3 regions of the Streptomyces sp. NBC_00667 genome follow, and region 3 is predicted to be linked to each of the others. Evidence: predicted binding sites of a transcription regulator. Region 3 holds the regulator's gene; each other region holds the start of a gene.
What was found. Region 3 encodes HrcA, which represses chaperone genes, less so after heat shock. Its sites were predicted from a motif close to TTNGCACTCNGNNNNNCNGAGTGCNAA; they were not measured.
Positions count from the first base shown of each region.

Region 1 (10,550 bases), 1.4 Mb from region 3:
GGCGTCACCGGCAAGCTCTACGTCAAGGACGACTCCGGCAACCCGACGCACTCCTTCAAGGACCGTGTCGTCGCCATCGCCGTCGAGGCCGCCCGCGCGTTCGGCTACACCACGCTCTCCTGCTCCTCCACCGGCAACCTGGCCGGCGCCGTCGGCGCCGCGGCCGCCCGGGCCGGCTTCCGGTCCTGCGTGTTCATCCCGCACGACCTGGAGCAGGGCAAGGTCGTCATGGCCGGTGTCTACGGTGGCGACCTCGTCGGCATCGAGGGCAACTACGACGACGTCAACCGCTTCTGCTCGGAGCTCATCGGCGACCCGCTGGGCGAGGGCTGGGGCTTCGTCAACGTCAACCTGCGCCCGTACTACGGCGAGGGCTCCAAGACGCTGGCCTACGAGATCTGCGAGCAGCTCGGCTGGCAGCTGCCCGACCAGATCGTGATCCCCATCGCGTCGGGCTCGCAGCTGACGAAGATCGACAAGGGCCTCCAGGAGCTGATCAAGCTCGGGCTGGTCGAGGACAAGCCGTACAAGATCTTCGGCGCGCAGGCCGAGGGCTGCTCGCCCGTGTCGACCGCCTTCAAGGCCGGGCACGAGGTGGTCCGCCCGCAGAAGCCGAACACCATCGCCAAGTCCCTGGCGATCGGCAACCCGGCGGACGGCCCCTACGTCCTGGACATCGCCCGCCGCACCGGGGGTTACGTCGAGGACGTCAACGACGAGCAGGTCGTCGAGGCCATCAAGATCCTCGCGCGGGCCGAGGGCATCTTCGCCGAGACCGCGGGCGGGGTGACCGTCGGCGTGACGAAGAAGCTCATCGAGAACGGGCAGCTCGACCCCTCCCTGACCACGGTCGTCCTCAACACCGGTGACGGCCTCAAGACCCTGGAGGCGGTGGCCTCGGACAGCGGCCAGACCGCCACCATCCGCCCCAGCCTGGACGCGTTCCGCGCCGCCGGCCTGGCCTGAGGCACGACCCACCCCCACCGCTTCCGGAAAGGCAGCAGCGCCATGAGCGTCAACGTCCGCATCCCCACCATCCTGCGCACCTACACCGGCGGCCAGGCCGAGGTGCCCGCCGAGGGCGCGACCCTCTCCGAGGTCATCGAGTCCCTGGAGAAGAACCACCCGGGCATCGCGGCCCGCGTCCTGGACGACCAGGGCAAGCTGCGCCGCTTCGTGAACGTCTACGTCAACGACGACGACGTGCGCTTCGAGGGCGGCCTGCAGACGGCGACGCCGGACGGCGCCGGAGTGTCGATCATCCCGGCCGTGGCCGGCGGCTGCTGACACCGGGATTCCCGTTCCCGTCCCGTCCAGTCACACCTGAATTGCCCCCTCCGCTAAAAGTGGAGGGGGTAATTCTGCTTGATTGGGCGCGGTAGAGTTGGGGAAGTCCCCTCCGCTGTTCTTGCCCGCCGCATATGAGCGGGCCGCCGGAGGGTTGACATTGAGTCAACATGCGAGTCTGGTATGGGCCTTTGGTGCCGGATGTCGGGCCCGAGTTGCCCGGGAATATGCCTACTTTTCACGTGATTTCCATATTCCTTCTTGTCCAGAATTCTCGTCGGAATGACCTGTTGCAGACAGCACCGGTGCGGATACATTCAGCCGCGGTCGAGGCGTTCCGGCGCAAGTTCTGACCCGGGTCCGCGAAGTGCGGTCCTGCGCAAGGGCCAGTAATAGGGGAGTTAGGCATGGCTCAGGGCACCGTCAAGTGGTTCAACGCGGAGAAGGGCTACGGCTTCATCGCGGTCGACGGTGGTGCGGATGTGTTCGTCCACTACAGCGCCATCCAGATGGACGGGTACCGCACCCTTGAAGAGGGTCAGCGGGTCGAGTTCGAGATCTCGCAGGGCCAGAAGGGTCCTCAGGCGGACATGGTCAAGCTCGCACTCGGCTAACCCGGCGCGATCGACCACCGACGCAACAGGTCTACAGTCGCCGGACGCTCTGAGGCGTCAGGCGCACGAGGGGCCCACATCCCGGAGACGGGATGTGGGCCCCTCGTGCGTCCCGGGCGCGTCGTGGCCCGGCGTTGCCGAAGCCGCTTGCACTCGACGGGGTCGAGTGCTAATCATTGGCGTTAGCACTCTCCAGGTGAGAGTGCTACTGAAACGAGGACCGGGTCGGTGAGGCCCGAGGGTCCGGCGGGAAGGAACCGCCGGGCTCGCAGGCCGTCCGTCGCGGGCGCGGGCGCGGTCCAGGAGCAATCCACCCCAGTCCTGGAGGACCACTTCAGATGGCCAAGATCATTTCGTTCAACGAGGAGGCCCGGCGCGGTCTCGAGCGTGGCATGAACCAGCTCGCCGACGCCGTCAAGGTCACCCTTGGCCCCAAGGGTCGCAACGTCGTCCTTGAGAAGAAGTGGGGCGCCCCCACGATCACCAACGATGGTGTGTCCATCGCCAAGGAGATCGAGCTCGAGGACCCGTACGAGAAGATCGGCGCCGAGCTGGTCAAGGAAGTCGCCAAGAAGACGGACGACGTCGCGGGCGACGGTACGACCACCGCCACCGTGCTGGCCCAGGCGCTCGTCCGCGAGGGTCTGCGCAACGTGGCCGCCGGCGCCAACCCGATGGCCCTCAAGCGTGGTATCGAGAAGGCCGTCGAGGCCGTCTCCGCCGCCCTGCTCGCGCAGGCCAAGGATGTCGAGACCAAGGAGCAGATCGCTTCGACGGCCTCCATCTCCGCCGCCGACACCCAGATCGGCGAGCTCATCGCCGAGGCCATGGACAAGGTCGGCAAGGAAGGCGTCATCACCGTCGAGGAGTCCCAGACCTTCGGTCTGGAGCTCGAGCTCACCGAGGGCATGCGCTTCGACAAGGGCTACATCTCGGCGTACTTCGCCACCGACATGGAGCGTATGGAGGCGTCGCTCGACGACCCGTACATCCTGATCGTCAACTCCAAGATCGGCTCGGTCAAGGACCTGCTGCCGCTCCTGGAGAAGGTCATGCAGTCCGGCAAGCCGCTGCTGATCATCGCCGAGGACGTCGAGGGCGAGGCCCTGTCGACCCTGGTCGTCAACAAGATCCGCGGCACCTTCAAGTCCGTCGCCGTCAAGGCCCCGGGCTTCGGCGACCGCCGCAAGGCCATGCTCGGTGACATCGCCATCCTCACGGGCGGCACCGTCATCTCCGAGGAGGTCGGCCTCAAGCTGGAGAACGCCGGTCTCGACCTGCTCGGCCGCGCCCGCAAGGTCGTCATCACCAAGGACGAGACGACCATCGTCGACGGCGCCGGTGACAGCGACCAGGTCCAGGGCCGCGTCAACCAGATCCGCGCCGAGATCGAGAACTCCGACTCGGACTACGACCGCGAGAAGCTCCAGGAGCGCCTCGCGAAGCTGGCCGGCGGCGTGGCCGTCATCAAGGCCGGTGCCGCGACCGAGGTCGAGCTCAAGGAGCGCAAGCACCGCATCGAGGACGCCGTTCGCAACGCGAAGGCGGCCGTCGAAGAGGGCATCGTCGCCGGTGGTGGCGTGGCCCTGCTCCAGGCCTCCTCGGTCTTCGAGAAGCTGGAGCTCACCGGTGACGAGGCGACCGGCGCCAACGCCGTGAAGCTCGCGCTGGAGGCCCCGCTCAAGCAGATCGCCGTCAACGGTGGTCTCGAGGGTGGCGTCGTCGTCGAGAAGGTGCGCAACCTCCCGATCGGCCACGGCCTGAACGCCGCGACCGGCGAGTACGTCGACATGATCGCCGAGGGCATCATCGACCCGGCGAAGGTCACGCGCTCCGCGCTGCAGAACGCCGCGTCGATCGCCGCGCTGTTCCTGACCACCGAGGCCGTCATCGCCGACAAGCCCGAGAAGGCCGGCGCCGGTGCGCCGGGCGGCATGCCGGGCGGCGACATGGACTTCTGATCGGCCCCGACTGATCGGCAGTCCGCACCACGCTCCACGTTCCGAGGGCGGCACCCCACCAGGGGTGCCGCCCTCGGGCGTTCACGGCTGCCCGCGCCCTGGTACCCCGCCCTGGTACCCCGCCCTGGTGCCGCGCCCTCGCTGGCCGCGCTCCCCTTGCGCGCTCCGTTGCGCCCTGCCGCGCCCGTCCTTGCCCGGCACTCGGGACGGGACCGCATCCGTCGGGCCGGTCTGGTTGACTCGGGGTATGAGCGAGAGCAGCGGAGCCGGCGGGCCCTTCGTGAAGATCTGCGGGCTGCGGACCGGGCGGGACGTCGAGGTGGCCGTGGAGGCCGGGGCGGATGCCGTGGGGTTCGTCTTCGCCGCCGGGAGTCCGCGGACCGTCGACGCCGCCACCGTGCGGGGGCTCGTCGGGCGGGTGCCGGCGGGGGTGCTCACGGTCGGGGTGTTCCGCGGGCAGTCCGTGGCGGAAGTGCGGCGGCTGACGCTGGAGAGCGGGGTGCGCTCCGTGCAGCTCCACGGCGACGAGGGGCCCGAGTACTACGAGGAACTGCGCGCGCAGGGGCGGACGCTGATCCGCGCCACCGCCACCGCCGTCGCGGCCGCCGGGGAGTACGGCGAGGACCTGCTGCTGCTCGACGCCCCCGACCCCGGCTCCGGCAAGCCGTGGAACTGGGGCTCCGAGGAGTTCACCGCGCCGCGCGGCCGCTGGCTGCTGGCCGGGGGCCTCGACCCCGCCAACGTCCGGGCGGCCCTGGAGGCCACCGGCGCCTGGGGCGTGGACGTCTCCAGCGGAGTGGAGCGGGAGCGCGGAGTGAAGTCACCGGAGCTCATCCGCGCCTTCCTCGCGGCAGCACGCGACACCCGTAGCTGAACGCAACTCCCCGATTACCCAGGGCGATGAATCCGGCATGGCCCGCTCCGCCTGCGGGCAGACATTCCACATGAACACGGACCTGCTCGGCTGGCTGGGGCGCCTGACGTCCCGCCTCGCCCCGGGAGGCGGTGGCGGAGCGGCGGTGCCCGGACCCCGCCGCGCCCCCGTCTTCACCGCCGACTTCACCTCCGCCTCCCAGTGGGTGGCAGGCCGCTCCTGGGCGTATCCCGACGGCGGCCCCGTCAACCCCGGCGACAACAAGCTCGACCACCTCGTGGAAGACCCCGCCTACAGCCGCAGCGGCGTCTTCCGCGCCACCCGCCGCCCCGACGGCAACTGGGACACCGGCCTGCTCACCACCGAGGGCAGCGACGAGGGTTTCATGGTGCGCACCGGCGACGTACTGGAGGCGCGGGTGCGGCTCCCCGTGGAACTGGGGGCCTGGCCCGCGATCTGGACCTGGCGGGACGGCGGCCAGGAGATCGACGTCTTCGAGTACCACCCGGACAACCCCGACCTGCTCGAACTCTCCAACCACGTCCGCGAGGCGCACCGCTACCATCGCGACCCCTCGGTCCGGCCCGGCGCCTGGGTCGACCTGCGCGTGGAGTTCGGGCGCAACTCGGTCGTCTGGCGGGTCAACGGCGCCCGCGTCTTCTCCGACCGCCGGGGCGTGGGCCGCGGCTGGCGCGCGTACCTCATCGTCAACCTGTCGGTGTGCGCGGGCAATTACCACCCGGCGCCGGAGCCGGAGGTCAGCGAGATGTCCTACGAGGTCTCCGAGCTGCACGTGTACCGGGACGCTTCGTAGCGGCGCACCGCCTCAGCGGGTGGGCCCGGGGTCGTCCTCGGGCCGCAGGGCGGTGCGGACGCCGGTGACGACCACGGTGACCAGGCACAGGGCGATGACGGTCTCGGCCCACAGGAACGCGAACCAGTCCAGCACGCAGCCGATCGGGGGTGTGCCGGGGGCGGTGCCGCGGAACGCCGAGAGGGCGAACAGGGTGGCGGCCATCCAGGCGAGGGCGGGCCAGACCAGGCCGTTGCCGCGGGTCGTCAGGTACCAGGCGCCGAGGAGCACGGACGCCGCGAGCGCCCACATCACCACCATCATGAAGACCGCGAAGACGAGCACGCTGCCCGACCGGGACAGCCTCAGCGCCAGGGCGGCCTCCTGCCGGGAGGGCGCCGGCCGGGCGGAGGCGGAGAAGAGCGTGTCGTTGTTGGAGAACAGCAGGCGCACGGGCACCTGCTTGCCGCCCAGCTGCGCCCGGAACCCGATCACCGTCTCGTAGGTGTCGAACGGGTAGTCGCTGATCGACCCGCCCGTGAGCGCGACCTGAGTGTCCGTGGTCGCGAGCCGCTCGTGCGCCTTGAACTCCAGGTCTTCCTGGGTGGCGCCGGAGGTGGCCAGACTGAGGTCGGCCACCGGGGCGGCCCCCTCCGCCTCGCCGAGGTTCCCGCGGGGGGTGACCCAGACGCGCAGCACCAGCTCCCTGGCCTTGGCGTCGACGCTCTGGACGACTGCCTCCACGTCCACGCGGTCGGCGGCCGAGGAACCGACGGCGTGGACCGTGTCGACCGCCTGCCGCTCGGTGAACTGCAGCCACGAGCCCACGCCCACCGCCACCACGATCAGCACCGCGATGGGCAGCAGGACCGGCAGGAGCGACCCCCCGGAGCGGCGGGCGCGAGGCGGGTCCGGGGGTGGGCCGGGCGGCGTGTCCGAGGGTGGGGTCATGGTGGCTCCGGCGAGGTGGGCAGGGGCGCCCCATCGTGTCGGCGGCCCGGGGCCGAGGGCCGTGACCACTCCGCGTGCACCAGAACGCTTCACCCGGTAGCGTCGAAAACGCGCGCATTCCGGCCGGAACGTTCCCCACGAACCACCGCGGCCCCTCCCGTCAGTGGCGGCCGCCGATGTCGGCGAAGGAACGAGACCACATGCCACAGCACACCCTCCACGCGGTGACCGCCGCGGCCGCTCTGGCCTGCCTGGCAGCGTTCGGCCCCGTACCGGCCGGTGCCCCGGCGGCAGCCGCCCGCGCGACCGGGTCCGGCCCGACGCCCAGCACGGCAGCCCCCCGGTTCGTGCCCGGCGCCTGCCCGAAGACGCCCGAGCCCGTCGCCGCGCTGAGCAAGGCGCGCTGTGGCCTCCTGGAGGTCCCCGAGAACCGCTCCCGCCCCGGCGGCCGAACCATCAAGCTGGCCGTGGCGCGCATTGCGGCGGCCGCGCAGAAGCCCGCCGCGGACCCCGTGGTGTTCATGGCGGGCGGCCCCGGCGCCGACACCTTCGACGACATCGCCTTCCTCATCGACTCCGGCCTGAACAAGGACCGCGAGCTGATCGTCATGGCCCAGCGCGGCAACCTGTACGACCAGCCGAACCTCGCCTGCCCGGAGGTCGACCGGTTCAACGCGCAGGCCGTGGGCCTGGGCTACGACTCGCAGCAGGCGGAGCAGGTCATGCTGAAGGCGGTGAAGGACTGCCGGGCCCGTCTGACGGCCGCCGGCGTCGACCTGAGCGCCTACAACACCACCGAGAACGCCGCCGACTTCGCCGACCTGCGCACCGCGCTGGGCATCCCCCGGTGGAACGTCTACGGGTACTCCTACGGCAGCAACCTGGCCCTCACCTACCTGCGCCTGCACCCCGAGGGGATCCGCGCGGTGGCGATCGACTCGGTGACACCTCCCCAGGTCGTGACCCTGCCGTGGGCGTGGGGCAGCACCGCCGAGGGCATCCGCAACATCTTCGAGGCGTGCGCGGCACAGCCCGCATGCAAGGACCGCTACCCGGACCTCCCCCGCACGCTGACGGAGCAGGTGCGCAAGCTGGAGGCCCACCCCCTGACCCTGGACGTCGCGCCGCCGAACGGCGGGAAGCCGGTCAAGACCGTCCTCGACGGGGGCGCGCTGCTGAACCTGATCGTCGCCTTCACCCCCCGGCCCAAGGACCTCCCGGCGGCGCTCGACGAGCTCAGCCGCGGGAACCCCGAGCGCTTCGCCAAGGCCCGCGCGGCCGGCTCGGTCCAGCACGTCGGCATGTTCGCGCACGGCCTGACGAACTCGATAGCGTGCGCCGAGTGGGCGCCGGGCTACGCGGAACCCGACGTGCTCAAGGCGGGGCGCAAGGCCTTCCCCGGGTGGCCCGACACGGTCCTGGCCCAGGTGCCGCAACTGCCCTTCCAGTACCCGGTGTGCGGAATCTGGGACGTTGCGGACCGCGCGGAGGTCCAGCGGGTGCCCACGATCAGCCCGGTCCCGGCGCTCCTGGTCTCCGGCACGTTCGACGTGAAGACCGGGGCGAGCTGGGCGGAGGGCGTGGCCCGCAACCTGTCCCGCTCGACCGCCGTGCAGGTCCCCGGGATCGGCCACTGGGTGGTCCCGCAGTCCCCCTGCGCGCAGCGCGTGCTGGCCTCGTTCTTCGCCCGTCCGACCGCTCCCGACACCTCGTGCGTGGACGGTCTCGAACCCGAACCGTTCACGATCGTCCCGAAGTAACCGGGAGGGCAGATGACACGCCATCACACGCCCCGTCGGAGCACCGTGCGCATGGCGGCCGGTCTCCTCGTCGGCGGCCTGCTCGCAGCGCCCGCCCAGGCCCAGTCCCGCACCGGCACCAGCCCGAGCCCCAGCCCCGGGGCGCCGATCGGCACCGCCGCCCGCACGGTGGGCGACGCCCGCTACGAGCCGGGCCCCTGCCCCAGGACACCGGAACCGATCGAGGCGCTCAAGGGAGCCCGCTGCGGAACCCTCACCGTCCCCGAGAACCGGGCCGAGCCGAAGGGCAAGACGATCAGGCTCGGTGTCGCGATCGTCCCCGCCAAGTCCGCCACACCGAAACCCGACCCCATCGTGTGGCTGGCGGGCGGCCCCGGCGACGACGCGGTCGGCGAGGCGAAGATGGCGATCGACGGCGGCCTGAACCGCGACCGCGACGTGGTCTTCATGTCCCAGCGCGGTACGTACTCGGCCGAGCCGAACCTGCTGTGCCCCAACATCGACGAGTTCAACGCGAAAGCCGTCGGCCTCGTCTACGGCGCACCGTCCACCGAGCGCCTGCACGTCGCGGCCACGAAGGCCTGCCGCGACCGGTTGGCGGCCCGCGGCATCGACCTCGGCGCCTACAACGACACCGAGAGCGCCGCCGACTACGAGGACCTGCGCAACGCGCTCGGCGTCAAGCAGTGGAACCTGTACGGCATCTCCTACGGCACCCACCTGGCGCTCGTCTACATGCGCCTGCACCCGGCCGGGCTCCGCTCGGTGGGCCTCGACGGCATCCTGCCGCCCTCCAAGGGCGGCTCGGCCCTGACCTGGAGCAGCGCCCGGCAGGGCTTCGACGGCCTGTTCAAGGCATGTGCCGACCAGCCCGCCTGCAACAAGCGCTACCCGAACCTGTCGGCCACCTTCGACAAGCTGGTCCGCGACCTCGAAGCCAAGCCGGTCACGACCACCGTCACGCTCCCCGGCAGCGACAAGCCGGTGAAGGTCGTACTGGACGGCGGGGCGCTGGTGACCTGGATGACCTCCGCCACCCACGTGGCGCCCCAGGTCCCGATCGCACTGGACGAGCTGGCGCACGGCAAGCCCCAGCGGATCGCCACGCAGTGGGCGGGCGGCAAGCTCAGCCCGGCGGCCATGGGCAGGGTCGCGCACGGCCTCGGCTACGGCGTCTTCTGCAGCGAGTGGACGCCTTACGAGAGCCAGGAACAGGCGCTGCGGGGCGGACAGGCGGCGTTCCCGTCCTTCCCCCGGTCGGTGCAGGCCCAGGCCCCGCAGCTCGCCTTCCTGCGTCCTGACTGCGACGTCTGGAACGTCCCCGCGGCGGCGCCCTCGATCCGGGACGTCACGCGCGGCGACATCCCCACCCTCGCCCTGTCGGGCAGCTTCGACTCCCAGACCGGCGCGGACAACGGGCCGTACGTCGCCCGTACGCTGAGCAGGGCGAAGGTCGTCACCGTCCCCTACGAGCCGCACGTGGTGTTCGCGACCTCGAAGTGCGCCCAGGAGATCGCCGTCTCCTTCTTCGACGACCCGGCCGCACCGGAACCGGGATGCCTCAAGAGCCTCAAGCCGCCCGCGTTCGAGACCGGTTCCTGAGCGGGCGGCGACGGGTGCGTCAGCGCGGCAGGGAGTTCAGCAGGGCGGCGCCCCGCTCGGCGTCGTCCACGCTGACCGCGAAGTCCCTGCCCCGGGAGCGGACCACGAGGCAGGGGCCCCGTCGCACCATCACCGTCGTACCGAGCCCGCTGATGCGGTAACCCCAGCCGCCGACCTGCAGGGGCCTGCGCTCCTCCACGCGGGCCGGTGCCTCGAGGTCGGCGGGGGACCAGCGCCGCACGGGCCGCCCAATCGGTCCGTAGGCCACTTCCAGCGCCCGGCCGGTGATCCGCACGGTCACGGAGGCGAACACCAGGAGCAGCAGGGCCGACAGGAACAGCACCACCGCCGGGGCCCACACGGTGACCACCGGACCCACCAGCCCGACGACCGCGAGCCCGACCGCGATGAGGGCGAGGAACACGGCCGAGGCCTGCATCCACCGGTTCGCCGCGTGTGACCGCCACAGAACCTGTTCGCCCTGTGCCATGACGCCTCCAAGACCTGTCGCGGAGAGCCGTCCTCGGCTTCCCCCCTCCTCCAAGTCTCCACCCGCAGGCCCTCGCGCCCGCCCGCGTCTACGGTGGGAAGTGATCGAGTCGGGGTGTCGTCCCCGGAGCCTGGGAGGCCGGCGATGAGCGACGAACGTGACGTGTTCCTCGCATGGGCGCGGACCCGACTGCGGGACGCCGAGAACGCCTTGCACGA
Region 1 is NZ_CP109022.1:3,787,137-3,797,686, forward strand. It holds gene thrC (threonine synthase) at 1-966, shown strand, start outside; gene OHA81_RS17665 (MoaD/ThiS family protein) at 1,009-1,287, shown strand; gene OHA81_RS17670 (cold-shock protein) at 1,695-1,901, shown strand; gene groL (chaperonin GroEL) at 2,240-3,862, shown strand; gene OHA81_RS17680 (phosphoribosylanthranilate isomerase) at 4,110-4,736, shown strand; gene OHA81_RS17685 (beta-glucanase) at 4,807-5,550, shown strand; gene OHA81_RS17690 (DUF4436 family protein) at 5,563-6,480, opposite strand; gene OHA81_RS17695 (alpha/beta fold hydrolase) at 6,681-8,240, shown strand; gene OHA81_RS17700 (alpha/beta hydrolase) at 8,253-9,842, shown strand; gene OHA81_RS17705 (hypothetical protein) at 9,862-10,332, opposite strand; gene OHA81_RS17710 (nuclear transport factor 2 family protein) at 10,477-10,550, shown strand, end outside.
Region 1: the regulator HrcA is predicted to act here: its motif matches at 2,048-2,074, upstream of groL (chaperonin GroEL).

Region 2 (10,550 bases), 1.7 Mb from region 3:
TGAAGGTGCCACGGATCTTGTTGACGACCAGGGTCGACAGGGCCTCGCCCTCGACGTCCTCGGCGATGATCAGCAGCGGCTTGGAGGCGCCGGCCTGGATGACCTTCTCCAGCAGCGGCAGGAGGTCCTGGATGGAGGAGATCTTGCCCTGGTTGATCAGGATGTACGGGTCGTCGAGGACGGCCTCCATACGCTCCTGGTCGGAGACCATGTACGGCGAGAGGTAGCCCTTGTCGAAGGCCATGCCCTCGGTGAACTCCAGCTCCAGGCCGAAGGTGTTGGACTCCTCGACGGTGATGACACCGTCCTTGCCGACCTTGTCCATCGCCTCGGCGATGAGCTCGCCGACCTGCTGGTCCTGCGCGGAGAGCGCGGCCACGGCGGCGATGTCGGACTTGTCCTCGATCGGGCGGGCGGTCGCGAGGAGCTCCTGCGACACGGCCTTGACGGCGGCGTCGATGCCCTTCTTGAGGGCGGCCGGGGAGGCGCCGGCGGCGACGTTGCGCAGACCCTCGCGGACCAGCGCCTGGGCCAGCACGGTGGCGGTGGTGGTGCCGTCACCCGCGATGTCGTTGGTCTTGGTCGCCACCTCCTTCACGAGCTGGGCGCCCAGGTTCTCGTACGGGTCGTCCAGCTCGACCTCGCGGGCGATGGTGACACCGTCGTTGGTGATGGTGGGCGCGCCGAACTTCTTGTCGATGACGACGTTGCGGCCCTTGGGGCCGATCGTCACCTTCACCGTGTCGGCAAGCTTGTTCACACCGCGCTCGAGGGCGCGACGGGCGTCCTCATCGAACTTCAGAATCTTCGGCATGGGAGCGGTTCAGTCCTCTCGTTGCGATCCTCGGCCGCTCACCGCGACCGCCACCGCCTAGAACGAACTACGCCCCTCGCCCCCCGGCATCAGCAGGGTGACCAGGGGCGCAGCTCAAAGCAAAACTGGAGAAGTGTCTTACTTCTCGACGATCGCGAGCACGTCGCGGGCCGAGAGGACGAGGTACTCCTCGCCGCTGTACTTCACTTCGGTGCCGCCGTACTTGCTGTACAGCACGATGTCGCCGACGCTGACGTCCAGCGGGAGACGCTGGCCGTCCTCGAAGCGACCCGGACCGACCGCAAGGACGACGCCCTCCTGGGGCTTCTCCTTCGCGGTGTCCGGGATGACCAGGCCGGAGGCCGTGGTCTGCTCGGCGTCGAGCGGCTGGACCACAATGCGGTCCTCAAGCGGCTTGATGGCAACCTTGGAGCTGGCGGTCGTCACGATCCGACCTCCCCCTTCGGAGATCCGGGGTTAACTGTCTGAGGTGGCGACCAGGTCGATCCGTCGTCGCGGGTGCCGGACCTGCCTGTCGCTGTGTTGGCACTCACCAGGGGCGAGTGCCAGGTGCGAGACTATTCCGGCGATTAGCACTCGGTCAAGCGGAGTGCCAACACACCACCCGACGGAATGCGGATCACCCCCCTCCGGACGGCTCCGGAGGGCGCCGGACCGGCCCCCAGGAACCATCGTCAGGGCTTCCTCGTCGTAGTGGATATGAAGATAAAACGCCCGAATACCGACGGCGAAGGCATCCCGTGAGGGGACTGAGGCCGCTGACGGTGGCCGGCGCCCGCCGTCGTACCGAAGCATTGCTGCTCGTCCTCGTCACCGGCATCGCCGTTCTCGGTCATGCCGCGGCCGGTCTGGCGATGAACGGCGCACTGCCGCCGAAGCTCACCGGATTCACCATCAGCCTGACGCTGCTGTCGCTGGTGGGACACCTGGGCATCCGCCGGTTCGCGCCGTATGCGGATCCGCTCGTCTTCCCGCTCGCCATGCTGCTGACCGGGCTCGGGCTCGTCCTCATCAACCGCCTCGACCAGGGGTACATCGAGCGCTACGGTTCCGACGCGAACGCCCCCGGCCAGCTGATGTGGACCGTGGTCGGGGTCGCCGCCTGCCTGCTGGTGGTGGCGCTGCTGCGCGACCACAGACTCCTGCAGCGCTTCATCTACATCACCATGGCCGTCGCGCTGGTGCTGCTCATCGCGCCGGCCTTCTTCGGCGCGGACACCTACGGGGCCAAGCGCTGGATCATCCTGTTCGGGTTCTCGCTCCAGCCCGGCGAGTTCGTGAAGATCATGATCGCGGTCTTCTTCGCGGGCTACCTGGTCGTCCACCGGGACTCGCTGGCCCTGACGGGCCGCAAGTTCCTGGGCATGCGGCTGCCGCCGATGCGGCAGCTCGGGCCTATCGTCACCGTGTGGGTCCTGTCGCTGCTCGTGCTCGTCTTCGAACGGGACCTCGGTACGTCGCTCATCTTCTTCGGCGTGTTCGTGGTGATGCTGTACGTCGCCACGGAACGCACCAGCTGGATCGTCTGCGGCCTCGTCATGGCGGCGGGCGGCGCCTTCGTGGTGGGGTCCACCGAGCCGCACGTGAAGGCGCGCGTGGCCGCCTGGCTCAACCCGCTGTCCTACTACTGGACGGACCGGCCGCCGGGCGTCACCTCCGACCAGTCGGCCCAGGCGCTGTTCAGCTTCGGCACGGGCGGCATCACCGGCACCGGACTCGGCATGGGACACCCTGAGCTGATCAAGTTCGCGGGGCGCAGCGACTTCATCCTGACCACCGTGGGCGAGGAACTGGGCCTCGCGGGGGTGATGGCGGTCCTGCTGCTCTACGGGCTGCTCGTCCAGCGGGGCCTGCGGATGGCGCTTGCGGCGCGGGACCCGTTCGGCAAACTCCTGGCGGTGGGCCTGGCGGCGGCGCTGGCGCTCCAGGTGTTCGTTGTCGCGGGCGGCGTCACGGGCCTGATCCCCCTGACGGGCAAGGCCCTGCCCTTCCTGGCGAAGGGCGGCTCGTCCCTCCTGGCGAACTGGCTCATGATCGCCCTGCTGCTCCGCATCAGCGACAGCGCGGAACGCCAACGCGAGGCGGACGCCCACGACCCGGCGGAAACGACGCTGACCCCGGCGGGGGTGGGGGTGTAGAGGCGGGGTGTGGGGTGCGGGGGTGCCGGCCGGGGTACCGGCCGGGGCGCTCGGCCCGCCGGGCGGGTTGCGGGGGCGGGGTGTTCACCGGACGGCCTCAGAGAGGGCATGGGGGTTTCCCGTCAGTCCGATCGTCTCTCCGCGTCGGCCCGGTCCCTCAAGAGCGCTCGCTGCGCTCGCGTCGCTTCGCGATGGCCTTCGGCCACCCTTGACCGACCGGCCCGCCACGGATCAACGAAGACTGACGGGAAACCCCCAGAGGAACGGGCCGGTGCCTGCTTTCTGCCCATCCCCCTCACAGCTGCAGGGGCCCCACCCCGAGATGCCGCGCCAGATCGCTACGCGCTCCCCCCATCTCAGCGACTGCAGGCCGTCTGGGGCTGGACATAAGCCGCCCACGACCTCGTCCACCGGCCCCGGACTGCGATCGCGGGCCGAGTCAGCCGGCGCGTTCGGCGAGGCTGCGTTCCACGCAGAACTCGTTGCCTTCCGGGTCGGCGAGAGTCACCCATCCGGTTCCGTCGGGCCTGCGGTGGTCGCCCACCAGGGTGGCACCCAACGCGAGGATGCGGTCCACCTCTTCGTCCCGCGACCGGTCCTGCGGTTGCAGGTCCACGTGCACCCGATTCTTCACCGTCTTGGCATCGGCCACTGTCACGAAGAGCAGAGTCGTGCCCGGCGCCTTGACCAATGCCTCGGGGTCGCCGGGGAAGTCGTCGTCAGCGAGCGAGCCGTCGAGGACGGCGGCCCAGAACTGCGCCAGGCGGTAGGCGTCGGAGCAGTCGATGGTGAGGTGTCGTATGAGAGAAGACATTGACGCACTATCGATCACGCGCGTCACCGATGTCCACGGACTTTGCCACCGATGCGGTCCCTCCGGAGTGGAGGGGTCCATGACCGGCCCAAGACGGTCTGGAGACGCCGGGACGGGAGGAGCGCGTAGCGATCTGGTGCGCGCGGACCCCGCCGCGGATCGCTGACGGGGCCGCTCCTCCGGGTCTCTGCCCGGTGATCGTTCTTTTGGGGGGTTCCCGGCAGTCTTCGTTGATCCGTGGCGGGCCGGTCGGTCAAGGGTGGCCGAAGGCCATCGCGAAGCGACGCGAGCGCAGCGAGCGCCCTTGAGGGACCGGGCCGACGCGGAGAGACGATCGGACTGACGGGAAACCCCCATGCCCTCTCTGAGGCCGTCCGGTGAACACCCCGCCCCCGCAACCCGGCCCGGCGGGCCGAGCACCCCGGCCGACACCCCGCCCCCAAGAGCCCCCGAGAGCCCCGAAACCCCGCCCCCCTACAGGTAGTCCTCCAAGCGGGCGATCTTGAAGCCCTGCTCCTGGATGCGCTTGAGCATGTTGGCGGTCATCTGGGTTTCCGTCTCGCCCTTGAGTTCCGACGGGCCGCGGAAGTGGGCGAGGATGATGTCGCCCGGGCGCAGCGCGGAGCCTTCGGCGTACTGGAAGCCGGTGATCTGCATCGACACGCGCCACAGGATGACCTGGGAGATGCCGCACTCGGAGGCGGCCTTGAGGGTGTCGTCGTTGTAGTTGCCGAACGGCGGCCGGAAGCGGGTCGGTTTGGTGCCGAAGCGCTTTTCCAGGCGTTCCTGCTGACCGCATATCTCCTTCTTCTGCGCCGCGAAGCCCAGCGTGCGCAGGTTGGGGTGGGTCAGCGTGTGGTTGTTTATCGTGCTGCCGCTGCCGTTGTCGCGCAGCGTCTGGAAGTGGCCGTAGTCGGACGAGGCCACGTTGTCCGTCAGGAACATGCTGATCGGCAGCTTGAGGTCGGCCGCCATCTTGAGGAACTGCGGGTTCTTCTCCGCGCCGTCGTCGAAGGTCAGGAAGACGACCTTGTCGGTCGGCGCGACGGGTATTCGGTCTATGACGGCCGGCTTGCCCGGCGCGGCCTGGGGGATCTGCGGCTTCTGGGAGGGCTTCGGCGCGTACTGGACCGGGGCGTTCAGCCCCCACTTGCGGTACGCGTCGTCCACCGGTGCCACCGGCGCCGGAGAAGGGGAGGCGGCGGAGGATGCGGACGGGGAGGCCGAGGGCTTCCCCGTCTCCTGCTTGGTCTTGCGCCCCAGTCGTTCGATGGGGTCCACGCTGTTCCCGCACCCCGAGAGGGAAAGCGCGAGCGCGCCGGCTGCGAGCGTCCCGGCTACCAACCGGCGCGCGTACTTCACAAGTAGTCCTCCAGGCGGGCCACGGCGTATCCCTTGTCCGTGACGGTCTTCATGACATGACGGATCATGTCAGGCATGGTGCCCTTCCAGTCTTCCCGGCCCCGGAAGTGCGTGAGGATGATGTCACCAGGGTGGAGGTCCCGGTCCCATTCCCGCCAGTCCATCCGGTTGGGGAACGCCTCGGCGTTCCACAGCGGGACGGCCTTGATGCCGCAGGACTTCGCCGCGCGCAGGGTGTCCTGGTTGTAGTTGCCGTACGGCGGCCGGAAGAGTGACGGCCGCTTGCCGAACTGCTTCTGGATGGTGTCCTGCTGGCCGCAGATCTCCTCGCGCTGCTGTTCGTAGTCGAGGGCCGGCAGGTAGCGGTGGTTGAGCGTGTGGTTGTTCAGGGTGACGCCCGCGGCCTGCATCTTCTTGAAGTACGGGTAGTTGTCCCGGACCAGGTAGTCGCTGAGGAACGCCGTGTAGGGGAGGTGGAGCTCCTCCATCATCGTGAGGAACTCGGGGTCCTTCTCCGCGCCGTCGTCGATCGTCAGGAAGACGACCTTGTCCTCGGTGGGGACCGTGGTGAAGACGGGCGGGAGGTTCTCCTGGCCCTCGACCTCGAAGCCGTCGCGGGTGGTGATCTCCGGCTTGGTCTTGGGCGCGGGCGGGGCGGTCAGCGGCGGCTTGGCCAGTTTCCACTTCTTCGCGGCGGCGATCCGGGCCTGCTGGGCGGCCTTCTGCTGCTCGGCGGGGTTCGCGAGCGCGCCCGCCGCGCCGGCGCCCTCGGCGCCCGAGCCGCCCTTGGGCTTGGTGGCCGGCGGGTTCGAGGAGCCGCAAGCGGTGCCCAGCGCGGCGACCAGCAGCGCGGCGAGGGCCACCCCGTACCGGCCGAGCGGACGCGCCGCGGGCCGATGACCTTGTTGCGTCTTATTTCCCTTTTGTCGTACAGGCTGCATAGCGCGGATACTCCCAGGACACTCCCCCGGGCCCCGGAAGACACCGCGAGCGGAGCTCGACCTTCCATCGACTGGCCCACACTGGCCGACAATGGTCCCCGTGACCCCCGAAGACTTCGCCGCCCTGCTCACCCCCGAGGGGCGCGCCCTCCTCGACTCGCTCCACGACTACGACCCCGCCCAGGAGCTGGCCGTGGCCACCCGGCTGCGCCGCGAGCACCCCGCCGCCCTGGTCTCCGCCGCGCTCGGGCAGGCCCGGCTGCGGCAGCGGGCGTCCGTGAAGTTCGGGGCCGAGGACGCCTTCCGGATGTACTTCACCCCCGGCGGCGGCGAGATGGCCACGCGCGCCTCCGTCGCGTCCTACCGCGCCGGCCGGCTCGCGGCCCTCGGCGTACGCAGCGTCGCGGACCTGTGCTGCGGCATCGGCGGGGACGCCCTGGCCCTGGCCCGCCTGGGCATCCGGGTGCTGGCGGTGGACCACGACCCGCTGACGGTCGCCGTCGCCCGGGCCAATGCCGAAGCGCTGGGGCTCGCGGACCTGATCGAGGTCAGGGAGGCGGACGTGACCACCGTCGACACCGCCGGCTACGACGCCGTTTTCATCGACCCGGCCCGGCGCGGCGGCAGGGGCCGGATCTTCGACCCCGAGAGCTACTCCCCGCCGCTGTCCTGGGCCGTCGCGGCCGCGCGCAGCGCCCCGTACGCCGCCATCAAGATCGCGCCGGGGATCCCGCACGAGGCCGTCCCGGCGGAGGCCGAGGCCGAGTGGATCTCCGACCAGGGGGACGTGAAGGAGGCCGTGCTGTGGTTCGGGACGGAGCCCGGCAGCGTACGGGCCACCCTGCTCCCGGGGCCGCGCGCGCTGCGCACCGCCGATCCGCTGCCCGACCCCGAGGCGGGGCCGGTGGGCCGGTACCTGTACGAGCCCGACGGCGCCGTGATCCGCGCCCACCTGGTCGCGGAGGTCGCCGAGCAGCTGGGCGGACGGCTGATCGACCCCACCATCGCCTACATCACCGCGGACGAGCTGCGCGCCACCCCGTACGCGACCGCGTACGAGATCACCGACGTGCTGCCCTTCGGCTTGAAGAAGCTCAAGGCCCTGCTGCGCGAGCGCGGCGTCGGCGTCCTGACGGTGAAGAAGCGCGGTTCGGCGATCGAGCCCGAGGAGCTTCGCAAGAAGGTCAAACCCCAGGGGCCGCACTCGGCGACCGTGATCCTGACCCGCGTCGACGGCGCTCCCTCGATGCTGATCGGGGCGCCCGTGGAAAGGCGGTGAACGGCCCGGTCGCCCGGGGATCCGGACCGCCCGTGGCCGGTTGCGCCGCCGGCGTCCGCGCCGAGCTCCTACGCCCTTTCACCGAAGGCGCGCACGGCCCAGCGGTGGTGCGCGCCTGCCTTGCCGAGGCCGAGGAGCGCGGTGACCCACAGGATCAGGCCGAGCCCCATCAGATACGTGACCTCGCCGTACGTCACCTCGCCCGGCCGGGCCTCCAGCGCCGTCCCGAACGTCACCCACAGCCCGACGGCGCCGAGGGCGAACGAGGCGAGCAGCCAGGTCAGGCTCCGCCAGGGGGCGCGCACCAGGGCGGCCGCGGCGGGGTCCCGGTCGGATTCGGCCCACGCGCACAGCAGCCGGCGCAGCTGCCGGTCCCGTTCGGCGCCCTTGGCGAACCAGATCCCGGCGGGGACCAGCACGCCCGCTCCGAGCGCGCCGAAGACGGCCCCGAAGAAGTACGAGAGCGGGTCGTGGCTCTCGATCGCCCTCAGGGCCATGCCGATGAAGCTCCAGCCGAGCGCGAAGACGGCGGCCACCGCCCAGAGCGTCAGCAGCCGGCCGGGGCCGAGGATGCGCCGGCCCAGTTCCTGGAGGAAGCGCGCCCGCTCGGCGCGCACGACGGACTCGTCCAGCCACTCCCGCAGGTGCGCGGGCGGCGGCGGGGGAGGCAGCTCACGACGGGACATGCACATGACCGTACGAGGACCTGATACAAAGTCACTCGACCGGCGCTCAGCCGCCGGCGACCTCCACCGACTCGAACCGCCAGCGGTGCACGGCCCGGGTGATCAGGTCCGCGGCCGGCTCGGGCAGCTCGGGCAGCTCCGCCGCCACGCCCTCCGCGGCCTCCCACCAGGTGACCACCAGCACCCGGTCCTGCGGGGCCCGCAGCACCTCGCGGCGCACCGGCTCCCGGGACAGGACCTGGGCGCGGGCCCATTCCAGCAGCTCGTTGCCCCGGCCGGGCACCGCCCGGGCCTCCCACATCAGCACGACCGTGCTCATGAGTAGAGGTTGTCCTTGCTCAGCTCGTGCACGTGGTCGTGGTCATGCGTGTGCCCGTGCCCTTGCCCGTGCCCGTCACCGCCCCGCGTGCCCGGGACGTGCGGGTCCGTCACCGGCAGCGAGGAGTCCGCCGACAGGTCCCAGTCCGAGGCCGGACGGTTCCGCTTGACCATCTCCGCACCGAGCGCGGCCACCATCGCTCCGTTGTCGGTGCACAGCTTGGGCCGCGGCACGCGCAGGATGATCCCCGCGTCGTCGCACCGCTCCTGGGCCAGCGCCCGCAGCCGGGAATTGGCCGCGACACCCCCGCCGATCATCAGGTGGTCGACGCCCTCGTCCTTGCAGGCGCGGATCGCCTTGCGGGTCAGCACGTCCACCACGGCCTCCTGGAAGGACGCCGCCACGTCGCGCACCGGCACCTCCTCGCCCGCCTTCCGCTTCGCCTCGATCCAGCGGGCCACCGCCGTCTTGAGGCCGGAGAAGGAGAAGTCGTACGCCGCGTCGCGCGGCCCGGTCAGACCGCGCGGGAAGTTGATCGCCTTCGGGTCGCCCTCCCGCGCGAGCCGGTCGATGACCGGACCGCCGGGGAAGCCCAGCTGGAGCACGCGGGCGATCTTGTCGAAGGCCTCGCCGGCCGCGTCGTCGATGGTCGCGCCGAGCGGCCGTACGTCGGCGGTGATGTCCGGCGCGAGCAGCAGCGAGGAGTGGCCGCCCGACACCAGGAGCGCCATGGTGGGCTCGGGCAGCGGCCCGTGCTCCAGCTGGTCGACGCAGATGTGCGAGGCGAGGTGGTTGACCCCGTACAGCGGCTTGCCCAGCGCGTACGCGTACGCCTTGGCCGCCGAGACGCCCACCAGCAGCGCCCCCGCCAGGCCCGGGCCCGCGGTGACGGCGATGCCGTCGAGGTCGCGGGCGCTGACGCCGGCTTCCTTGAGGGCGCGGTCGATGGTCGGGACCATGGCCTCCAGGTGCGCGCGGGAGGCCACCTCGGGTACGACACCGCCGAAGCGGGCGTGCTCGTCGACGCTGGAGGCGATCGCGTCGGCCAGCAGGGTGGTGCCGCGGACGACGCCGACGCCGGTCTCGTCGCAGGAGGTCTCGATGCCGAGGACGAGGGGTTCGTCAGCCATGGGTCTCACCTTGTACGGGTCCGTCCGCGAGGACGGAGTGTGCGGGATCGGAAAGTCGCATCACGAGCGCGTCGACGTTGCCGGGCTGGTAGTACCCCCGGCGGAAGCCGATCGGCTCGAAACCGAAGCGCTCGTAGAGCTTCTGGGCGCGGGTGTTGTCCACCCGCACCTCCAGCAGCACCTCGGCGCACTCGAAGGCGGTCGCGGCGCGCAGCAGGTCGTCGAGCAGCCGGGCGCCGAGGCCGGTGCCCCACTGGTCGCGGGCCGCGGCGATGGTCTGGACGTCACCCAGGTCCCCGGCGGCGGCCAGCCCGGCGTAACCGACGATGCGGCCGGCGGCCCCGTCCGCCGCGGCGGAGCCGCCGTCGGGAGGGATCTCGGCGACGACGTAGCGGCGGGTGGCGTGCGGGCCGCGCGCGTGGGCGAGTTCGGACCAGAACATTCCGGCGGACCAGGCGTCCTCGGGGAACAGCTCGTGTTCCAGTTCCAGCACGGGCCCGATGTCCCACCAGCGCATCTCACGCAGTACCGCGGTCACTTGGGGGTGACCACCTTGTAGTTCTTGGGCACCTGGGCGTCGGGCCGGCGCAGGTACATCGGTGTCGGGGGCAGGAACTCCAGGCCGTCGGCGATCCGCTGCGCCGCCAGGGCCGCGAGGGCGGCGGCGCTCTGGTGCTCGGGCCCGCGGGCGTCGGTGAAGACGTCCGGGTACAGCAGGGCGCCCTGTCCGACCGCGGGCAGCCCCGCGACCTGCTCGGCGATGTCGGCGGGGCGGTCCACGGCGGGGTCGCCTACGCGCGTGCGCGGGTCCTCGTACCGGGCCCAGTAGACCTCCTTGCGCCGCGCGTCGGTGGCGACGGTGAAGGGGCCCTCGATCCCGGCGGCGCCGGCCGCGTGGGCCAGGCCGTCCAGGGTGCACAGGCCGTGCACCGGGACGCCGAGGACGGCGGCGAAGGTGGACGCGGTGACGAGGCCGACGCGCAGTCCGGTGTAGGGGCCGGGGCCGACGCCGACGACGATGCCGGTGACGGCTTCGAGTTTCACCC
Region 2 is NZ_CP109022.1:4,096,575-4,107,124, reverse strand. It holds gene groL (chaperonin GroEL) at 1-814, opposite strand, end outside; gene groES (co-chaperone GroES) at 953-1,261, opposite strand; gene OHA81_RS19200 (FtsW/RodA/SpoVE family cell cycle protein) at 1,576-2,973, shown strand; gene OHA81_RS19195 (VOC family protein) at 3,413-3,787, opposite strand; gene OHA81_RS19190 (polysaccharide deacetylase family protein) at 4,262-5,068, opposite strand; gene OHA81_RS19185 (polysaccharide deacetylase family protein) at 5,146-6,090, opposite strand; gene OHA81_RS19180 (class I SAM-dependent methyltransferase) at 6,182-7,369, shown strand; gene OHA81_RS19175 (hypothetical protein) at 7,438-8,055, opposite strand; gene OHA81_RS19170 (hypothetical protein) at 8,102-8,374, opposite strand; gene tsaD (tRNA (adenosine(37)-N6)-threonylcarbamoyltransferase complex transferase subunit TsaD) at 8,371-9,504, opposite strand; gene OHA81_RS19160 (GNAT family N-acetyltransferase) at 9,497-10,021, opposite strand; gene tsaB (tRNA (adenosine(37)-N6)-threonylcarbamoyltransferase complex dimerization subunit type 1 TsaB) at 10,039-10,550, opposite strand, start outside.
Region 2: the regulator HrcA is predicted to act here: its motif matches at 1,405-1,431, upstream of groES (co-chaperone GroES).

Region 3 (10,550 bases):
GCGCCCGACATCGGCTACTTCTTCGCCGGCGCCGGCATCCACATCCTGGAGGGTTACGGGCTCACCGAGTCCAGCGCCGCCTCCTTCGTCAACCCCGGCGAGGCCTACCGCACCGGCACGGTCGGCAAGCCGCTCCCCGGCACCGAGGTCCGCATCGCCGACGACGGCGAGATCCTGCTGCGCAGCCCCGGCATCATGCAGGGCTACCACCGGCTGCCCGACAAGACCGCCGAGGTGCTGGAAGCGGACGGCTGGCTGCACACGGGCGACATCGGCGAGCTCTCGCCCGACGGCTACCTGCGCATCACCGACCGCAAGAAGGACCTGATCAAGACCTCGGGCGGCAAGTACGTGGCCCCGGCGGAGGTCGAAGGCCAGTTCAAGGCCATCTGCCCGTACGTCTCCAGCATCGTCGTGCACGGCGCGGACCGGAACTTCTGCTCGGCGCTGATCGCGCTCGACGGCCCGGCGATCCTGGGCTGGGCGGCCGAGCACGGCCTGGAGGGCAAGACGTACGCCGAGGTCGCGGCCGCGCCGGAGACCAACCGGCTGATCGAGACGTACGTACAGACCCTCAACGAGGGCCTCCAGCGCTGGCAGACGATCAAGCAGTTCCGGCTGCTGCCGCGCGACCTGGACGTCGAGCACGGTGACCTCACGCCGAGCCTGAAACTCAAGCGTCCGGTCGTCGAGCGCGAGTTCAAGCACCTCATCGACGAGATGTACGCGGGCTCGAACGAGGCGTAAACGACCTTGGGGCAGTGCGGGACAATGGGCACATGCCTTCCGCACTGCCCGACGGTGACCCCATGCCCGAAGACGGCTCGCTGCCGTCCCACGCCCTGGCGGGTGCCGGGGACCGGCCGCTCGGGTTCTACCTGCACGTCCCGTACTGCGCCACGCGCTGCGGCTACTGCGACTTCAACACCTACACGGCGACCGAGCTGCGGGGTACCGGAGGCGTGCTCGCCTCCCGCGAGAACTACGCCGACACCCTGATCGACGAGGTCCGCCTCGCCCGCAAGGTGCTCGGGGACGACCCCAGGGCCGTGCGGACCGTGTTCGTGGGCGGCGGCACGCCGACACTGCTGCCGGCCGCCGACCTCGTACGGATGCTCGCGGCGATCCGGGACGAATTCGGTCTGGCACCGGACGCGGAGATCACGACGGAGGCCAACCCGGAGTCCGTGGACCCCGCGTACCTCGCGCAGCTGCGGGCGGGCGGGTTCAACCGGATCTCCTTCGGCATGCAGAGCGCCAAGCAGCACGTCCTCAAGGTGCTGGACCGTACGCACACCCCCGGGCGGCCGGAGGCGTGCGTCGCCGAGGCACGGGCGGCGGGCTTCGAGCACGTGAACCTGGACCTGATCTACGGCACGCCCGGCGAGACGGACGAGGACTGGCGGGCGTCGCTCTCGGCGGCGCTGGGGGCCGGTCCGGACCACATCAGCGCGTACGCGCTGATCGTGGAGGAGGGCACGCAGCTGGCCCGGCGGATCCGGCGCGGCGAGGTCCCGATGACGGACGACGACGTGCACGCCGACCGGTACCTGATCGCGGACGCGGTGATGGCGGAGGCCGGGTACCACTGGTACGAGGTGTCGAACTGGGCCACCTCGGAGGCCGGGCGGTGCCTGCACAACGAGCTGTACTGGCGCGGCGCGGACTGGTGGGGCGCGGGGCCGGGGGCGCACTCGCACGTGGGCGGGGTGCGGTGGTGGAACGTGAAGCACCCGGGGGCGTACGCCGCCGCGCTGGCCGAGGGCCGTTCCCCCGGGGCCGGGCGGGAGGTCCTGTCGGAGGAGGACCGGCGGGTGGAGCGGATCCTGCTGGAGCTGCGGCTGGTGGACGGCGTGCCGTTGGCCCTGCTGGCTCCGGCCGGGCTGGCCGCGGCCGGTCGGGCCCTGGCGGACGGGCTGCTGGAGCCGGGGCCGTACGGGGCGGGGCGGGCCGTGTTGACGCTGCGGGGGCGGTTGCTGGCCGACGCGGTGATCCGGGACCTGGTCGACTGACGCGGGTCGACTGACGCGGGGCGGCGGGTGCGGGTGCGGGTGTGCCGGTGCCGGTGCCGGTGCGGGTGTGCCGGGTGCGGCGCCGTTGCGCTGCGCGGCCCCGGCTGTGCCGGGCTTTCCGGGGCTCCGCCCCGGGCCCCGCGCCTCAAACGCCGGCGGGGCTGGGTTTCCTCGCCCCGCGCCTCAAGCGCCGGCGGGGCTGGGTTTCCCGCGCCTCAAACGCCGGCGGGGGTGGATTGCCCGGGGATCAGGCGTCGGCCGGGGTCGTGACGTGGTCGATGAGGTGTTCCACCGCGCGCAGGAGGGTGGGGTCGAGGTCCTTGTAGGACGTGACGCGGGACAGGATGTGCTGCCAGGCCGCGCCCGTGTTCGGGGGCCAGCCGAGGGCGCGGCAGATGCCCGTCTTCCAGTCCTGGCCCGGGGGGATCACCGGCCAGGCCGGGATGCCCAGGGCCGAAGGCTTCACCGCCTGCCAGACGTCCACGTACGGGTGGCCCACCACCAGGACGTGCGGGGACGTCACCGACGCCGCGATGCGGGACTCCTTCGTACCCGGCACCAGGTGGTCGACCAGCACGCCCAGGCGGGCGTCCGGCGCCGGGGCGAAGTCCGCCACGATGGCGGGGAGGTCGTCGATGCCCTCCAGGTACTCCACGACCACCCCCTCGATCCGCAGGTCGTCGCCCCACACCCGCTCCACCAGCTCCGCGTCGTGGCGGCCCTCGACGTAGATCCGCCCCGCCCGCGCCACCCGCGCCCGCGCCCCGGGGACGGCCACCGAGCCCGAGGCCGTCCGCGTGGGCACCACCGCCGCACGCACCGGGCGGGTCAGGGTGACCACCGCGCCGTCCAGGAGGAACCCGCGCGGCTCCAGCGGGAAGGCGCGGCGCTTGCCGAAGCGGTCCTCCAAGGTCACCGTGCCCGCCTCGCAGCCCACCACCGCCCCGCAGAAGTCGGTGCCCGCCACCTCCACCACGAGGCCCGGGTCGGCCGGCACCTCGGGCACGGCCTTGGCGCGCTTCCACTGCGGGGTCAGATCGGGGGAGTACTCACGCATCCGGCCGACGGTACGAGAGAGCCCGCGCTCACGCGCCCGACACGCCGAACCGGCCCGCCAGTGTGGCGCGTTGCGCACGCACGAAGCCCGCGTCGACCACCGCTCCGTGACCGGGCACGTACAGCGCGTCGTCCCCGCCGAGCGAGAGCAGCCGGTCGAGCGCCGCCGGCCACCGCGCCGGGACCGCGTCCGGGCCCGCCTGGGGTTCGCCCGACTCCTCCACCAGGTCCCCGCAGAAGACGGCCTCCCGCTCGCCCGGCACGAAGACCGCCAGGTCGTGCCGCGTGTGCCCCGGCCCGACGTTCGCCAGCAGGACCTGCACCCCGCCCAGCTCCAGCGTCCACTCGCCCGACACCAGGTGCCGGGGCAGCGGGAGCGCCCGTGCCGCTTCGGCGGCCTCCGCCGGGTCCAGTCCCTGCCGGACCGCGTCCTCCCGCAGGTCGTCCCGGTCCAGCGCGAGGTGCGCGTCCAGCCCGACCGCACCGTAAAACTCCGCCTCCGGGAAGGCGGAGCCGCCGAGCACGTGGTCGAAATGTCCGTGTGTGAATGCGATATGGGTCACGTGGCGGCCGGTCAGCCGCTCCGCCTCCGCCCGCAGCCCCAGGCCTTCGCGGACGCAGGATCCGGGGTCGATCAGAAGCACCGACTCATCGCCCACCACCAGCCCCACCGTGCAGTCCCACACCGGCAGTCGGCGTCTTCCGGACCGCCCGGTCAGCCGTTCCCAGCCCGCCTCTTCCCAACGCACGTCCATGCGGGGACGCTACCCTGGCGGGCCGCCCTTGCCCGCGGCGTACTACCCGGCCGTACACTGACCGGGGGATGTCTGGCACTCGGATGCGCAGAGTGCCAGTGGCCCGTCCCGGGCCGGCCGAAAACGACCGCAGCGACGACCCACCGCACTGGAGGTGTGCACGAGTGCTCAGCGAACGCAGGCTCGAAGTATTGCGCGCCATCGTCCAGGACTACGTGGGGACGGAGGAGCCGGTCGGCTCCAAGGCGCTCACCGAGCGCCACCGGCTCGGCGTCTCCCCGGCGACGGTCCGCAACGACATGGCCTTGCTGGAGGAGGAGGGCTACATCGCCCAGCCCCACACCAGCGCCGGCCGCATCCCCACCGACAAGGGCTACCGGCTCTTCGTCGACAAGCTGGCGGGGGTCAAGCCGCTGTCGACGCCCGAGCGCCGGGCCATCCAGAACTTCCTCGACGGCGCCGTCGACCTCGACGACGTCGTGGGGCGCACCGTGCGGCTGCTCGCGCAGCTCACCCGGCAGGTCGCCGTCGTCCAGTACCCGAGCCTGACCCGCTCCACCGTCCGGCACGTGGAGCTGCTCTCCCTGGCGCCCGCGCGCCTGATGCTCGTACTGATCACCGACACCGGGCGGGTCGAGCAGCGGCTCGTCGACTGCCAAACCCCGTTCGCGGAGACCTCGCTCGCCGACCTGCGGGCGCGCCTGAACAGCCGGGTCGTCGGCCGCCGTTTCACCGACGTACCGCCGCTGGTGCAGGACCTCCCGGAGTCTTTCGAGGCCGAGGACCGGGCGACGGTCAAGGCCGTCCTCGCCACCCTGCGGGAGACGCTGGTGGAGGAGGCGGAGGAACGGCTGATGATCGGCGGTACCGCCAACCTCACGCGGTTCGGACATGACTTTCCCCTGACGATCAGGCCGGTGCTGGAAGCGCTGGAGGAGCAGGTCGTGCTCCTCAAGCTGCTGGGCGAGGCCAGTGAGTCGGGGGTCGCCGTGAAGATCGGGCATGAGAATGCCTACGAGGGACTGAACTCCACGTCCGTCGTCTCGGTCGGTTACGGTTCGGGCGGCGAAGCAGTCGCCAAACTCGGCGTGGTCGGACCGACCCGCATGGACTACCCCGGAACGATGGGAGCGGTACGCGCAGTGGCACGTTACGTCGGACAGATCCTGGCGGAGTCGTAAGTGGCCACGGACTACTACGCCGTTCTCGGCGTGCGCCGCGACGCATCGCAGGACGAGATCAAGAAGGCCTTCCGTCGCCTCGCGCGTGAACTCCACCCGGATGTGAATCCGGACCCGAAGACGCAGGAGCGCTTCAAGGAGATCAACGCGGCCTACGAGGTCCTCTCGGACCCGCAGAAGAAGCAGGTCTACGACCTCGGCGGCGACCCGCTGTCCTCCTCGGGCGGTGGCGGCGGCGCGGGCGGCTTCGGAGCGAGCGGCTTCGGCAACTTCTCCGACATCATGGACGCCTTCTTCGGCCAGGCCTCGCAGCGCGGCCCGCGCTCGCGCACGCGCCGCGGCCAGGACGCCATGATCCGCCTCGACCTGGAACTGGACGAGGCGGCCTTCGGGACGACCAAGGACATCCAGGTCGACACGGCCGTCGTCTGCACCACCTGCTCCGGTGAGGGCGCCGCCCCCGGCACCTCCGCGCAGACGTGTGACATGTGCCGCGGCCGGGGCGAGGTCTCGCAGGTCACCCGGTCGTTCCTGGGCCAGGTCATGACCTCGCGGCCCTGTCCGCAGTGCCAGGGCTTCGGCACCGTCGTCCCGACCCCGTGCCCCGAGTGCGCGGGCGACGGCCGGGTGCGCTCCCGCCGCAGCCTCACCGTCAAGATCCCGGCCGGCGTCGAGAACGGCACCCGGATCCAGCTGGCGGGCGAGGGCGAGGTCGGCCCCGGCGGCGGCCCCGCCGGTGACCTGTACGTGGAGATCCACGAGCTGGCGCACCCGACCTTCCAGCGGCGAGGGGACGACCTGCACTGCACGGTCACCATCCCCATGACGGCCGCGGCCCTGGGCACCAAGTGCCCACTGGAGACGTTGGACGGGCTGGAGGAGATCGACATCCGGCCCGGCACCGGATCCGGCCAGGCGATCCCGCTGCACGGGCGCGGCGTCACGCACCTGCGCGGCGGCGGCCGGGGCGACCTGATCGTGCACGTCGAGGTCACCACCCCGGGCAAGCTGGACGCCCAGCAGGAGGAACTGCTGCGCCAGCTGGCGAAGCTGCGCGGCGAGGAGCGGCCGACGGGCCAGTTCGCGCCGGGCCAGCAGGGTCTGTTCAGCCGCCTCAAGGACGCGTTCAACGGCCGCTGACCGGCCCGCCTCACCTCCTGCGAGCCCGCCCCGGGGAACGCCCCGGGCCGGGCTCGCGGCGTTCCCGGACCCGCGCCGGGAAGCGGACTATGCCAGGCGAATGCGGTGATTCGGCCGGGTGCGCCGGACGTGGCACGATGCAGGGCATGTCCACCGCGCCGAACGGTCTCTCCCCGTACCCGATCGTGCAGGCCCCCATGGCGGGCGGTGTCGCCTGCCCGCCGCTCGCCGCCGCCGTGTGCGAGGCCGGCGGACTCGGTTTCCTGGCCGGCGGCTACAAGACCGCCGACGGGATGTACCAGGAGATCAAGCGGCTGCGGGCGCTCACCCGGCGCCCCTTCGGCGTCAACCTCCTCATGCCGCAGACCGGCTACGTCGACCCCGCGGCCGTCGAGACGTACCGGGGGCAGCTGGCCGGCGAGGCGACCTGGTACGAGGTGTCCCTGGCGGCGGACGACATCGTCGGCACCTGCGACGACGGCTACGACGCCAAACTCGCCATCCTGCTGGAAGACCCCGTCCCGGTGGTGTCCTTCACCTTCGGCTGCCCCCCCGCGGCCGTCCTGGCCCGGCTGCGGGAGGCGGGTACGTACACCGTCGTCACCGTGACCGGTGTCGAGGAGGCCCGCACCGCCGAGGCCGCGGGCGCCGACGCGGTCTGCGTCCAGGGCGTCGAGGCGGGCGGCCACCAGGGCACCCACCGCGACGACCCGGAGAACGACGGCACGGCGGGCGTCGGCCTGCTCGTGCTCGTCGCGGCGGTACGGGAGGCGGTGGCCCTGCCGATCATCGCGGCGGGCGGGGTGATGCGCGGCGCGCAGATCGCGGCGCTGCTCGCGGCGGGCGCCGCGGCCGCCCAGCTCGGCACGGCCTTCCTGCCCTGCCCGGAATCCGGCGCCGACCCCCTGCACAAGAGGGCGCTGACCAACCCGCTGTTCCCGCACACGGAACTCACCCGGGCCTTCTCCGGCAGACCCGCCCGGGGACTGGTCAACCGCTTCATGCGCGAGCACGGCCCGTACGCCCCGGCGGCCTACCCGCAGGTCCACCACCTGACCTCGGGACTGCGCAAGGCGGCGGCCGCCGCCGGGGATCCGCAGGGCATGGCGCTGTGGGCGGGGCAGGGCCACCGGCTGGCGCGGCCGCTGCCGGCGGGGGAACTGGTGGAGGTGCTGGTGGCGGAACTCGCCCTGGCACAGAGTGCGTTGAAGGTCATGCAGATGAGGAGAGCGTCATGACGGCCCCGGTGTTCGTGGTCGAGGAGGTCCCCGCGGGGCCGGAGTTCGTGCTGGACGGCCCGGAAGGCCGTCACGCGGTCTCCGTGAAAAGGCTGAACCCCGGTGAGGACGTGGTCCTCACCGACGGGCGCGGCCACTGGGCGGAGGGCGTCGTCAAGGCCGCCGAGGGCAAGGACCGCCTCGTCGTCATGGACCTCGAGTCCGTCCAGGAGGAGCCGGAGCCGGCCGTCCGGATCACCGTCGTGCAGGCCCTGCCCAAGGGCGACCGCGGCGAGCTCGCCGTCGAGACCATGACCGAGACCGGTGTGGACGCCATCGTCCCCTGGCAGGCCTCGCGCTGCATCACCCAGTGGCGCGGAGAGCGGGGCGCCAAGTCCCTGGCCAAGTGGCGGGCCACCGCGCGGGAGGCGGGCAAGCAGTCCCGCAGGGTGCGGTTCCCGGAGGTCGCGGAGGCCCTGTCCACGAAGCAGGTCGCGGCGCTGCTCGCCGAAGCCGACCTGGCCGTGGTCCTGCACGAGGACCGCGACACCCCCTCGGAGGCGCTGGCCACCGCCGAGCTGCCCACCGCGGGCTCCATCGTCCTGGTGGTCGGCCCGGAGGGCGGGGTCTCCCCGGAGGAACTGGCCGCCTTCGCGGCGGCCGGGGCCCACCCGTACCGCCTGGGCGCCTCGGTCCTGCGCACCTCCACCGCCGGAACGGCCGCGACGGCGGTCCTGCTGGCACGGACGGGCCGCTGGTCCTGAGGCCGTCCGCCCCGAGGTGGCCGAGCAGGTCACGAGCCGGGGGATCACGCCGCCGGTTACGATGCCCCGACCGATCAACGTCACGAGAGGCGCAGCAATGGCCGGGGAACCGCAGGCGGACTGCCTGTTCTGCAAGATCGTGGAGGGGAAGATCCCGGCGACGATCGTCCGCGAGTCGGAGACGACCGTCGCCTTCCGGGACATAAACCCGCAGGCGCCCACGCACGTGCTCGTGATCCCCAAGGCGCACTACCCCGACGCCGCGTCGCTCGCCGCCGCCGAGCCGGCGATCGCCGCCGACGTGCTCCGCGAGGCCGGGCAGATCGCCGCCGACGAGAAGATCGCCGACCACGGCTACCGGATCGTGTTCAACACCGGCGCCGGGGCGGGCCAGACCGTCTGGCACGCCCACGCGCACGTCCTCGGCGGCCGCGGCCTCCAGTGGCCCCCCGGATAACCGGTGTCCGTACGCGAGTTCGTGGTCCTGGGGACCGCCAGCCAGGTCCCCACCCGGGCCCGTAACCACAACGGCTACCTGCTGCGCTGGGACGGCGAGGGCATCCTCTTCGACCCGGGCGAGGGCACCCAGCGCCAGATGCTGCGCGCCGGGGTCGCCGCGCACGACATCAACCGGATCTGTGTCACCCACTTCCACGGTGACCACAGCCTCGGCCTCGCCGGGGTGATCCAGCGGATCAACCTCGACCAGGTGCCGCACCCCGTCACCGCGCACTACCCGGCCTCGGGGCAGAAGTTCTTCGACCGGCTCCGCTACGCCACCGCCTACCGGGAGACGGTGGCGCTGCGCGAGGAGCCGGTGGCCGCGGACGGGACGCTGGCGCAGGGGCCCCCGTACACGCTGGAGGCCCGGCGGCTCTCGCACCCCGTGGAGTCCTTCGGCTACCGGATCACGGAGCCCGACGGGCGCCGGATGGTGCCGGAGCTGCTGGCGCGGCACGGGATCAAGGGGCCGGACGTGGGCCGGCTCCAGCGCGAGGGGAACCTGGGCGGCGTCACCCTGGACGAGGTCAGCGAGCACCGGCGGGGGCAGCGTTTCGCCTTCGTGATGGACACCCGGCTGTGCGCGGGCGTCGACGCGCTCGCCGAGGGCTGCGACATGCTGGTGATCGAGTCGACGTTCCTGGACGAGGACGTGGCACTGGCCACCGACCACGGCCACCTCACCGCCGGACAGGCGGCCCGGGTGGCCAGGGACGCGGGGGTCCGGCACCTGGTGCTGACGCACTTCTCCCAGCGGTACTCCGACCCCGCCGAGTTCGAGCGGCAGGCGCGCGCGGCCGGCTTCGAGGGCGAGCTGACGATCGCCGCGGACCTCGTACGGGTCGCACTGCCCAAGCGCGCGTAGCGGGGAGCCGGGGGCCTTCGGATCCGGCCGGATCCGAGCGCTCATGTGGTGATGTGCGTCACACTGGGTTCTGGTTCGTCCGCGCTCGGGCACCGACGACGACTGTCCGCCGCAGGCCCGGGCGCGAGCCGTCCACATCGGCCGCACACGCACGGAACGGGGAGCGCATCGTGACCACTCGGGAAAGCCGTACCAGCCCCGAAGCGAGACTGGACCCGCTCGGGCCGGTGCGCGATCCCCAGGAACCGGGCTGCGACGTCTTCCTCACGGGCACCGTCTTCCTCGACATCATCTTCACCGGCCTGGACTCGGCTCCCGTCCGCGGCACGGAGTCCTGGGCGCGCGGCATGGGCTCCAGTCCCGGCGGGGTAGCCAACATGGCCGCCGCACTGGCCCGGCTCGGCCTGCGCACCTCGCTGGCCGCGGCCTTCGGCGACGACCACTACGGCGAGTACTGCTGGGACGCGCTGGAGCAGGGCGAGGGCATCGACCTGTCGATGTCCCGCAGGATCCCCGGCTGGCACAGCCCCGTCACCGTCTCCATGGCGTACGAGGGCGAGCGCACGATGGTCTCCCACGGCCACGAGGCCCCGCTCCCGACGGGCCCCGGCCGCTTCCCGCAGTGCCCGCCCCGCACCCGGGCGGCCGTGGCCTCGCTGGGCCCGGGCGGGGGCGAGGAGTGGATCGCCCAGGCGGCCCGGCAGGGTTCGCGGGTCTTCGCCGACGTGGGGTGGGACGAGAGCGGCCGCTGGGACCTCGGGGCCCTGGCCGACCTGGAGCACTGCGAGGCGTTCCTGCCGAACGCGGGCGAAGCCATGCGCTACACCCGGACCGAGTGCCCCCGCGCGGCGGCCCGGGCCCTGGCGGACAAGGTCCCGGTGGCGGTGGTGACCATGGGCGCGGACGGCTCCTGCGCGGTGGACGGCCGCACGGGGGAGACGGCGGAGGTCCCCGGGATCATGGTGGACGCCCTGGACCCCACCGGAGCCGGCGACGTGTTCGTGGCCGGCTTCGTGACGGGCACCCTGGCGGGCTGGCCGCTGGCGGACCGGCTGGCCT
Region 3 is NZ_CP109022.1:2,363,546-2,374,095, reverse strand. It holds gene OHA81_RS11180 (AMP-dependent synthetase/ligase) at 1-747, shown strand, start outside; gene hemW (radical SAM family heme chaperone HemW) at 780-2,012, shown strand; gene OHA81_RS11170 (DUF3097 domain-containing protein) at 2,260-3,069, opposite strand; gene OHA81_RS11165 (MBL fold metallo-hydrolase) at 3,098-3,823, opposite strand; gene hrcA (heat-inducible transcriptional repressor HrcA) at 3,988-5,004, shown strand; gene dnaJ (molecular chaperone DnaJ) at 5,005-6,144, shown strand; gene OHA81_RS11150 (nitronate monooxygenase) at 6,291-7,382, shown strand; gene OHA81_RS11145 (16S rRNA (uracil(1498)-N(3))-methyltransferase) at 7,379-8,125, shown strand; gene OHA81_RS11140 (histidine triad nucleotide-binding protein) at 8,223-8,582, shown strand; gene OHA81_RS11135 (ribonuclease Z) at 8,586-9,491, shown strand; gene OHA81_RS11130 (carbohydrate kinase family protein) at 9,662-10,550, shown strand, end outside.